3 regions of the Paenibacillus sp. PastF-3 genome follow, and region 3 is predicted to be linked to each of the others. Evidence: riboswitches for the same ligand, from Rfam matches in the RefSeq annotation. Region 3 holds a riboswitch; each other region holds the start of a gene.

Region 1 (3,289 bases), on a different contig from region 3:
TAGCGCTACCTCTATTGTATATCTTCACGAATTTGGATGAAACCATAATCATAAATACTCAGGATTGGAGATACTGGCATGGATAGAAAGAGAAGATATCAGGCTTTATTTGATAATATTAATCAATATAACTCGGGTGAGAAGGGCATCACTAGAATTGCCTATACCAATGAAGAGCAGACATGTACAAGTGCTTTTATGCGGATGTGTAAGGCTGAAGATTTAGATATCCGGATGGATCATTGCGGAAATGTGATTGCTAGAAGAAACGGGAAGATAGAAGGGCTCCCACCCGTTGTAATGGGCTCTCACTTGGATACGGTATATCAAGGTGGGAAGTACGATGGTGTAGTGGGTGTAACGGCTGCTTTGGAAGTGATCAAACGTCTAAACGAAAAAGGGATTGAAACGGATCATCCGATCGAAATTATTTCATTTGCCTGTGAAGAATCCTCGCGTTTTGGTATTTCAACAGTTGGCAGCAAAATAATGTCAGGGTTATTTCAGAAGGAGAAATATAGATCTTTGAAGGACAAAGACGGTATTACAATGGAAAAGGCATTTTCGCTATGTGCACTGGATTATAACAGTATTGATCAGGCGAGTAGAGAAAATGAAGAATTAAAAGCGTTTTTTGAATTACATATTGAGCAAGGTCCTATCTTAATAAACAATAATAAAAAAATTGGAATTGTGACTGGAATTGCTGCACCCGTGAGGCTTCATATTCAAATATCAGGGAAGGCATCCCACTCTGGAACGACACCTATGAATATGAGAAAAGATGCTTTTCTGGGTGCCTCAGAAATAGCACTTGAGCTTGAAAAAGCAGCCAAACTCGAACAAGAATTTGGAACGGTTGCGACGCTAGGGGTGATAGATATCTTGAATGGCGCTATGAACGTGGTTCCGGGAGAAGTGGAAATTAAAATTGATATCAGATCTACTTCAGTGGCATCCAGGAAACGTGTGTTAGACCATTTGTATCAGACGATAGCCTCAGTACAAGAAAATAGACAACTTGTAATTGAGAGTACGGAAATTATTTCGGAGGAACCTGTCCTATTATCGGATGAGATCAGTCAGGTTCTAGAATCCATTTGTGAAGAGAAGCGGATATTGAGTCAACGGATGATTAGTGGGGCAGGGCATGATGCCATGAACATGAACAAACTTTGCCCAGTAGGGCTTATCTTTGTTCCTTCTGTAGATGGACTTAGTCATCATCCTAATGAATTTACAGATATGGATGATATCATTATGGGGATTGATATCTTAGAAGAAGCTGTTCTTCGTTATGCGTTTGTAGACAAACATAGTTCGTGTTGAGAAGTAAGTCCCAATGTGACATATATAAATGTTACATTGGGACTTACTATCTAATTTTATAATTGTTCGCAGAATTGTTGCTTTACATTAATAAATATTATATTAAAGTTAACATTGACGTTTGTGAAAAATTTCCCATTCAAAAATATTAAATCACAGCGGAAATAGGTCTTTTGGAGGTAACCTATTTTTAATAGAGTATTTAGGACTAGTAATAGTAAAAACAAAATATTGGTAAACCTATTGAAAAATAGGGACACAAAGCCATAGGGTCTAAATCTATTTATAGATATGACAGCCGGTTGCATGCAGTGGGAGTTTCATGCTCTTATTTTTTGATGCATATGCAGCCGTTATCATTCTGATAGCGGCTTTTTTTGCTCATTTTCTAATAAAAAACGTAATAAATCGGAAAAAGGATGATAATACATGGATCAGACACAATTTCGAGTATGGAGAATGATAGGCCTCGTAATAATGGCAGCGTTGATATTTTGGGGGTGTTCTTACTATTTTATAAAATGGACTGTTAACTCTTATGAGCAAGAAGCGGTTACTGCTACATCAGAAGCTACGATACATGCGAGTAAATCACTAGGAAATATGATACAGGGTGGATTAGATTCTTTAGATGGAATTGCTGATTCTATTTCGGAAATCAATTATATGGATTGGGATAAGACCAAAAAATATCTGCATCACTTTGATAAAAAATATAATTTTATACGAATTAGCATCAACAGCCTAGATGGTAAAGCTTACGCATCGGATGGGACAATGTTTGATGTATCAGATGAAGTAGGGTTCCAAAAAGCGCTGCAGGGTATTAGCAGTATTTCTGATCCATTCTTAGATAAGATCTCCAATAAAGAAATTATCACGATTAACAGCCCACTTAAGTTTAAAGGTGAAGTGAAGGGGGCTATATCTGCCAGCAGATATACACAAGAACTTTATGATGCTCTTGCAGTCTCCTTCTTTAAAGGTCATGGTTATTCTCAAATCATTGATCAAAAGGGACAAGTCATTATCAAATCGAAGAATCTCGAAGAGGATAAGTCAATTGATAACATATTCGAAAGTATAAGTCTTGATGCTAGAAATAAGAAACAACTGCAAATCTTTAAAGAGAACATAACCGCAAAAAAATCTGGAGTAGGAATATTTTGGATTAACGGAGATAGCAAAATGGTTGGCTATTCTGGCATCCAGGGGGTTGAGGACTGGTATATTCTCTCCGTGATACCGAAAGATGTGATCATGGCCAAAGCGTCTCAAATGAGCCAGGCGACTTTTCTATTATGTGTAATCATGTTTGTCTTATTATTGATCATATTTGTAAACATTCTATTAAATAAGAGCAAAATTAGGAAACAGATGGAGAGGATTGCCTTTGAGGATGAGTTAACGCATCTTTCTAGAACGAATAAATTTGTTAAAGATGCTCAGTATTTACTTAAAGAGAAACCGAATACAAAGTTTGCTGTGTTGCAATTTGATATTGAACAATTTAAATACATAAATGAAATTGTCGGTTTTCATGAAGGAAATAGCATTTTGATTCAAGTGGCTAATAGCTTAACAGCAAACACATTAGACGAGGATGTCATTGGACGCTTAGGGGGTGATCGTTTTATTCTTTTCACTTCGTATGACAATAAGGCGGAATTAATCATCCGTATACAAGTACTTACTGAACAAATGAGCGACTATACGTTTGGAAATGAAGAAGGTTTTAGGCTAGTGATTAATTGTGGAATTTACTGTATAGATGATCGTCAGAGCGATATCCTCACATGTATTGACCGAGCAGGAATCGCTTGTAAGTCCATTAAAGGTGGATACAAGAGCTCATGCACTTTCTTTGACGAACAATTGTTATTGCAGATGCACGAAGAGCAAGACATCGTAAGAAAGATGGATGCTGCGATGACAAATGGTGAATTTATAGTATATTTAC
Region 2 (3,289 bases), on a different contig from region 3:
CCACCTTGATATCGTATAGCTGGCCAGCCGTCAGCGTTATGGTGCCCTTACGCTCAGTACCACTTTGCTTAGTCCAGCTATCAATCACAGATTCCCCATTCACCCAGACACGGATGCCATCATCTGAGGTAGTGTAAAATGTATATTGCTCTTCATATAATGGCTTAATTTTACCGCTCCAACGTATGGAGAAACGATCAATCCCGAGGGCGGCATCCGGCGATCCTAGCCGCCAATTGAAATCGATCATCGCATCTGTTCTAGTAAGAGCTGCTGCTCCCGACAGCTGGATGTTGTTATAATATTCTCCTGCAAGCCCCTTCGCAAGAGGAATTGCTGCCTCTCCCTCTTCTTCGGAAGGTGCCGGCGCTGGTGCAGCGCTAGGCTTCGGTACCAGACTAGTATTTAATTTATCTCTAGTCAGGGTATAGTTGCTATTCATAAAAGTTTTGATTGTGTCTGCACTGTTATTATCGTAAAGCATTTTTCCCCAGCTCATCATATACGTCCATTTACTTTGCGATTGCTGTAGCTTCTCCAGATTAGGCACTTCACCATTCTCCCCGATCGCAATCGGTTTGCCAGCGGCTAGACTCAACAAGCTATCATAGTATTTTTGCTGGTAATCATTTTCGTATATATCTGCTGCCAGAATATCTACTTTATCTGCTCCTGGATAAGTTGACGCATAAGGATCTGACCAAACATTCGGAGCATTCGGACTCCATACCCATAACAAATTATTTAATTTATGAACGTTAACAAAACGGTCATACATAACATTCCAAAGTTTTGAAAAGTTGTTTTTCTTCCCCCACCAGAACCAGTTTCCGTTCATTTCATGATAGGGTCTCCAAAGTACCGGAACGTTGGCATCACGTAAGCTCTTTAGGGAGACTGCTACCTTATCAAGTTCAGCGATCAGACTGTTATATTGCTTGGTACCCGGTGTAACGTAACTATCGAACTCACTTTGGCTAAGCGTTTTTTTCACATTACCCCAGTCATAAGCGGTGCCTGGCAGGTTAGCATGAAAAGTCATAGCTACGATCCCGCCCGCTTTATTCCAGTTGATGGCGCTGTTCACCACATTTTGACGCTGCCAGGCCATCGTTCCTTCGGACTGGCCACTGATCGCGCCCAGTTCATAACCGTGAAGAGCTGCGTACTGTCCGCTTGTTCCCTTCAGCATATTGTTAATTTCATCTGGACTTTCTAAATAGTCATGTTGACCAGCAATAATACCTTTTCCTGAAATCGAGTAAAGATAGTTAAGCAGCTTTACGGCTTCGGGTGAGGCTCCTGGGGTAACTGGGGTACCAGAATTTGAAGCAGCTATGACAACAGACGGCGAAATTCCAACAGTAAGCGGAAGTGCAGTCAGAAACAGGACGAGTGACAGAAATGCGCCAAATAATCGATACGTACGGTAAGCTTTCAAAATAATCTCCCTTTCGGTAGCCAGGCTGCCACTCTTTCGAAGGCCCTATAGCTTTGCGTCCCTACCTTTCGATAGGTTTGCCTTTTCAATTTAAGAGAAATAATCTCTCTTACCGTAAGTATCGACGACAATTAATGATATATTTAGTGTTTTTATGACTTTTTTTGATAATTGAGTCAATTTACCTGTTTAAAGAAATTTCAGATTGGTTAAATAGATAGGTTAGACCTATGAAATGAATTGTTGTAGTTCTATATCATTCCAGTCTAAAGTAATACGAATATTATCTTCTTCTACTAACTCAGAACCCGTCTGTACCTCTATAAACTCAACATCCGTCAAAGCAAGGATCGCGTGCTTCGTTCCTTCCGGGATACGTACCACGTCCCCAGCCTTCACATTATGTTTCTTCTCATTCAGCACAATACTTGCTTCGCCGCTGACGATTGTCCAAATTTCACTACGCTTGCGATGTAATTGATAGCTGATATTATTCCCCTCGGATATAAAAATCCGTTTGGTCAGCACTTCATTACCCTCGTCGTATTTCACATAATCAATAACTTTGTAATGACCCCAGCGGCGTTCCTCATACATCGGTCTCTGTTCAAAGGTCTTCAGCACTTCTTTAATCCGTGGGCTCTCAGCTTTATGGGTAACCAGAATACCATCCGGGCTAGCCGCGATGATCAGATCCTTCGCACCAATTACCGTAATCGGAATATCCAGCTCATTAATCAAGCAAGTCCCCTCAGAATCCGCCGTCACAAAACCTTTTCCTACATGCTTGCTGCTCATTTCCTCTGTCAGCGTATTCCAAGTTCCAAGATCCTTCCAGAATCCATCATAAGGTTGCACCACAATATGTTCTTCTTTCTCCACCACTTCATAATCAAAGCTGATGGAAGACAATAGCTTATACTGCTTCTGCAATTCTTCATATCCTAAAGGCAACCCTTTACGCTGCAAAATATCTAACAAGTAGCCTAAACGGAAGGCAAACACTCCGCAATTCCACAATGCATTTTGTTCGATGAGCTGTTCTGCTTGTATGCGGTCTGGTTTCTCTTGAAAGTGACTCACCTTCATAAAACCATTCCCCCCCGCCTCTTCAGTGGTAGGAATGATATATCCGTATTTCTCTGAGGCATGTTCAGGAACAACACCCATTAGTGCCAGATTTGCTCCGCTTTCCAGCATGGTCCCCTCAAGCATAGCTATGGTATCGAAAAAGGATGCTTCTACATAAGGATCAACAGGCAAAATGGCTATCGTCTCCGCTGGAGAAACACCTGCAACCGAATAAAGATAGGTAGCTGTTAAGGCGATGGCCGGAAAAGTATCCCTACGCTCCGGTTCAACGATAATCGGCACATGACTTCCCAGTTGGCTTTGTATCATTTCTACTTGACCGCGGCCGGTGGCCAGATAAGATGATTCTGCCATCCCTGCTTCCTCCAGCTGTCTCCAGACACGTTGTACCATGGATTCCGGTTCACCTTGAGGGCTTTCAAGTACCTTTAGAAATTGCTTTGAACGTGAGTCGTTGGACAACGGCCATAGCCGTTTACCTGAGCCGCCTGATAGAAGTACCATTTTCATAGATGAACCCTCCTTGAATTATGGAAATCGAGCATAATTGAATTGTTATCAAAACGTCAGCTTCCGCTTAGCCTTATTTCGAGCGGATGCATTAAAAAAATTTATTAGGTATGAACCACTCCAAGGGATTTTGGACTTCCGATCGCTGTTATCCTCAGATTTCCTGATTTGAACCGCCGCCAGCGGTAGAAATCCGAGGATAGCATATGCTTTCGAAGCTAGCTTTCCTACGGAAATCTTTCGGGC
Region 3 (3,289 bases):
TACTCAAGCTGAAGGCATGCGCAAAAACATCCAGGCTACTCAAAAAGTAGCGGATACTATCGAGGCCTTGTCTCATAATGCTCGCGGAATAACGATGATCACAAAGACCATCACTGAGATCGCTGAACAGACTAACCTGTTATCGCTGAATGCCTCCATCGAAGCAGCACGTGCCGGAGAACATGGTCGAGGATTTGCAGTAGTCGCACAGGAGGTCCGTAAGCTTGCCGAAGAATCAACGGCTTCAACAAAGGAAGTCTTTGGTTTAGTTCGGAGCATTGAAACTGATATTAAACAAGCGATTGACAATATCGCTATCAACGAAGAAGTCGTACAGGTACAGAATGAGATGATCACTCAATCTGCTCATATCTTTGCTCAAATTGTACAAAGTGTGCAGTATATTACCGAGCAGATCTCTTCCTTCTCTTCTGAAAGTGATCTTATGCTGGAAAGTGCCTTGAAAATCTCAGGTGCAATAGAAAATATATCTGCAATCACTCAGGAAACTGCTGCTGGCACCGAAGAAGTATCGGCTGCAATGAATGAACAAATTAATGCCCTGCAGTCCGTCGCAGAAGAAACTGAGAAAATGACTCAAGCCGTATTTAATCTACAGAAAACGATCCATATCTTCAAGTTTTAAACAACTTGCATAACGAATAAACCAAGCCATAAACCGTCCTCTAAGTTTGTCTTAGGGGACGGTTTATTTTCTATTATTTCATAGGTTTGACAAGACTTTCGTCAAAATTCGAGTTAATTTGCGATAATATATTGACAAAGGATGATCCCAAGGAATATATTGTAAAGGAAAATTCTTCTTATAAATTTTAAATTAATATAGGCAAAATCTTCGAAAGAGGATGACGCAAAACCATGGATCTACAGCCTCATTTTTACTCTGAGGCCATGATTGCCAGGTTGCTAAGGACCCGGGACGGCTGAACTATTGTTCAGTCTTTACGGCGATTTACGCCACCAACCTGTGCCCTTTTTCGGAGCACAGGTTTTCTATTTTTGAGTTTATTGATCAATCAGATCACTTCGAAAGATCAATAACATAATAAATATTAATCAACTTGTGAGGTGTATCTTTTGAAGACAGTCGCAGATTATATGGCGGAAGCACTACGTAACCTCGGAGTGACCCATTCTTTTGGGATCATTGGTAAATCGATTTGTCCCGTAGTTCTTAAGATGGTAGACTATGGTATTGAATTTATTCCAGGGAGACATGAATCCAGCTCCGGATTCGCAGCAGCTGGATACGCGCTGAAAACTGGTAATCTAGGCGTAGCATTTGGTACTTCTGGTCCAGGCGGAACTAACCTACTTACAGCAGCAGCACATGCGAAAGCCAACAACTTGCCAGTGCTGTTTATTACGGGCCACCAATCTATTAAAGAGCTTGGAATCCCCCAATGTCAGGACTCTTCCTCTTACTTAGCTGATTTAGCGGAGATGTTCAGACCTGCCACCTTGTTCAGTAAACTTATTGAACGCGGTGATCACTTTAGTACTATTTTTAATCATGCGATTTCAATTGCTCTTAACCAACGTGGGCCTGTTCATCTTTGTGTGCCGTTTGATGTACAGACAGAAGGATTGGAAGAGTGCAATATTGTAATTCCCGAACGCGAATCTCTAGTAAGTCTAGCGAATATCGACAGAGTAGTTGATGCTATCAATGCCTCAAAGAATCCTTTGATTATTGCGGGTAAAGGGGTCAATCGATCTGGGGCGCATAGCCAGCTTATTCAGCTCGCTGAAACTTTTAATATACCAGTAGTAACATCACCTGGTGGTAAAGGGGCTATGGTTTGGGATCACCCACTCTATCATGGTCCTATTGGTGTTGGAGGTTGCACCCACGGGGATGACCTGTTGAATAAAAGTGATCTATTTATAGTTCTAGGATCACGATTAAGTGATATGACCGTCTGTAACCTAAAACGGGAGAATCACCCGACAACATTAATTCAATTTGATATTGATCCGACCTTTGTTGGAAAAATCTTGTTCTCCAAAACGATACCAGTCACTGGTGATCTACGTGATAACCTAGTGTGCTACCTAAATCATATTGATCCTAATCATATTACTAAACGTGAAGCTATCCCTTATGTAGATTATTCAGAAGAGCTTCCCAGTCTGAAGAATCTTTCCCTTGCGTCTATTATGAGCACGATGAGTGATCTGATTCCTGACAATAATACAGTATTTGTTGATGACGGCAGTCATGGATTCAATGCTGCTAAATGGTACAAGGTTAAGAAACCAGGCAGTTTTGTATTTGATGCTTATTTTGCTTGCATGGGTAATTCTATCGGTATGGCTATTGGTGCAAAGGTTGCAGCTCCTGAAGAAACTGTCTTCTGTATTACAGGTGATGGCTGTTTTATGATGCTAGGTACAGAAATAAACACCGCCGTCTGCAAAGATATCCCTGTCATCTTTATCGTAGTAAATAATAAGCAACTCGATATGGCGCTTAAAGGGATGGAAAAAACTACTGGCCGTATTGATGGAACGATATACGAAGTCCCAATGGACGTTGTGAAATTTGCCGAGTCTCTAGGAGCGACAGGCTATAAGTGTGAGACTGCGGAACAATTCTCGACTGCAATTAAGGACGCCGTTGCTCTTAACCGTGTTGCAGTTATTGAATTATTAACAGACCGTGATGAAGTCCCTCCGACTGCACACCGTACTTTGAACCTAAATTAGGAGGCTCACTATGAAAGATAATGTTAACAGTGGTCTGAACCACTTCACGAATCTCTCAGGAGACTATGGCGCTAAAGCACTAGCTCCGATTAAGGAACATTTCCCTGACTTGGCAGAATTCATCATGGGTAATGCGTATGGAGATATTTTTCAACGCAATACCATTGAAGCTGACTGGAAGGAAGTCTCTGTTATTTCTGCTCTAATTGCAATGGGCCAGTTCGATCAATTAGGAGTTCATTATGTTATGGCTCTTCGTGTAGGAGTTACTGTAGAACAGCTCAAAGGCATTCTACTACACTTAGTACCCGCTATAGGGGCACCTAGAATCATCACAGCCTTTAATATTCTTCTTGAAACCATAGAAGAGATCCAATAAATAATAATTCGACATAAATATACACATTTCGTCTTTATTATTGTGATTTAAGAAGATAGATTACTATAGGAAAGATCGAACGTGGAGATAAAGTTCTGTCCTGGACAGTGGGCGCTGGATGGAAAAATGTAACATTTGTTATTGAATATCAAGCGTTACAACATAAAAAGCGGCAGGCCA

The links. Region 3 has a riboswitch for cyclic di-GMP ahead of M2444_RS07095 (thiamine pyrophosphate-binding protein). Riboswitches for the same ligand answer to the same signal wherever they lie in the genome.
Region 1: it holds a riboswitch for cyclic di-GMP, as region 3 does, so the genes downstream of both, M2444_RS19390 (bifunctional diguanylate cyclase/phosphodiesterase) here and M2444_RS07095 (thiamine pyrophosphate-binding protein) in region 3, are expected to answer to the same signal.
Region 2: it holds a riboswitch for cyclic di-GMP, as region 3 does, so the genes downstream of both, M2444_RS19010 (glycosyl hydrolase) here and M2444_RS07095 (thiamine pyrophosphate-binding protein) in region 3, are expected to answer to the same signal.

What each region holds. Positions count from the first base shown of each region.
Region 1 is NZ_JARXWM010000009.1:238,212-241,500, forward strand. Features, by position in the region: gene M2444_RS19385 (Zn-dependent hydrolase) at 79-1,329, shown strand; cyclic di-GMP riboswitch class I at 1,553-1,639, shown strand; gene M2444_RS19390 (bifunctional diguanylate cyclase/phosphodiesterase) at 1,759-3,289, shown strand, end outside.
Region 2 is NZ_JARXWM010000009.1:145,755-149,043, reverse strand. Features, by position in the region: gene M2444_RS19010 (glycosyl hydrolase) at 1-1,441, opposite strand, end outside; cyclic di-GMP riboswitch class I at 1,454-1,533, opposite strand; gene M2444_RS19005 (sugar phosphate nucleotidyltransferase) at 1,670-3,043, opposite strand.
Region 3 is NZ_JARXWM010000002.1:669,816-673,104, forward strand. Features, by position in the region: gene M2444_RS07090 (methyl-accepting chemotaxis protein) at 1-646, shown strand, start outside; cyclic di-GMP riboswitch class I at 837-932, shown strand; gene M2444_RS07095 (thiamine pyrophosphate-binding protein) at 1,090-2,730, shown strand; gene M2444_RS07100 (carboxymuconolactone decarboxylase family protein) at 2,741-3,109, shown strand.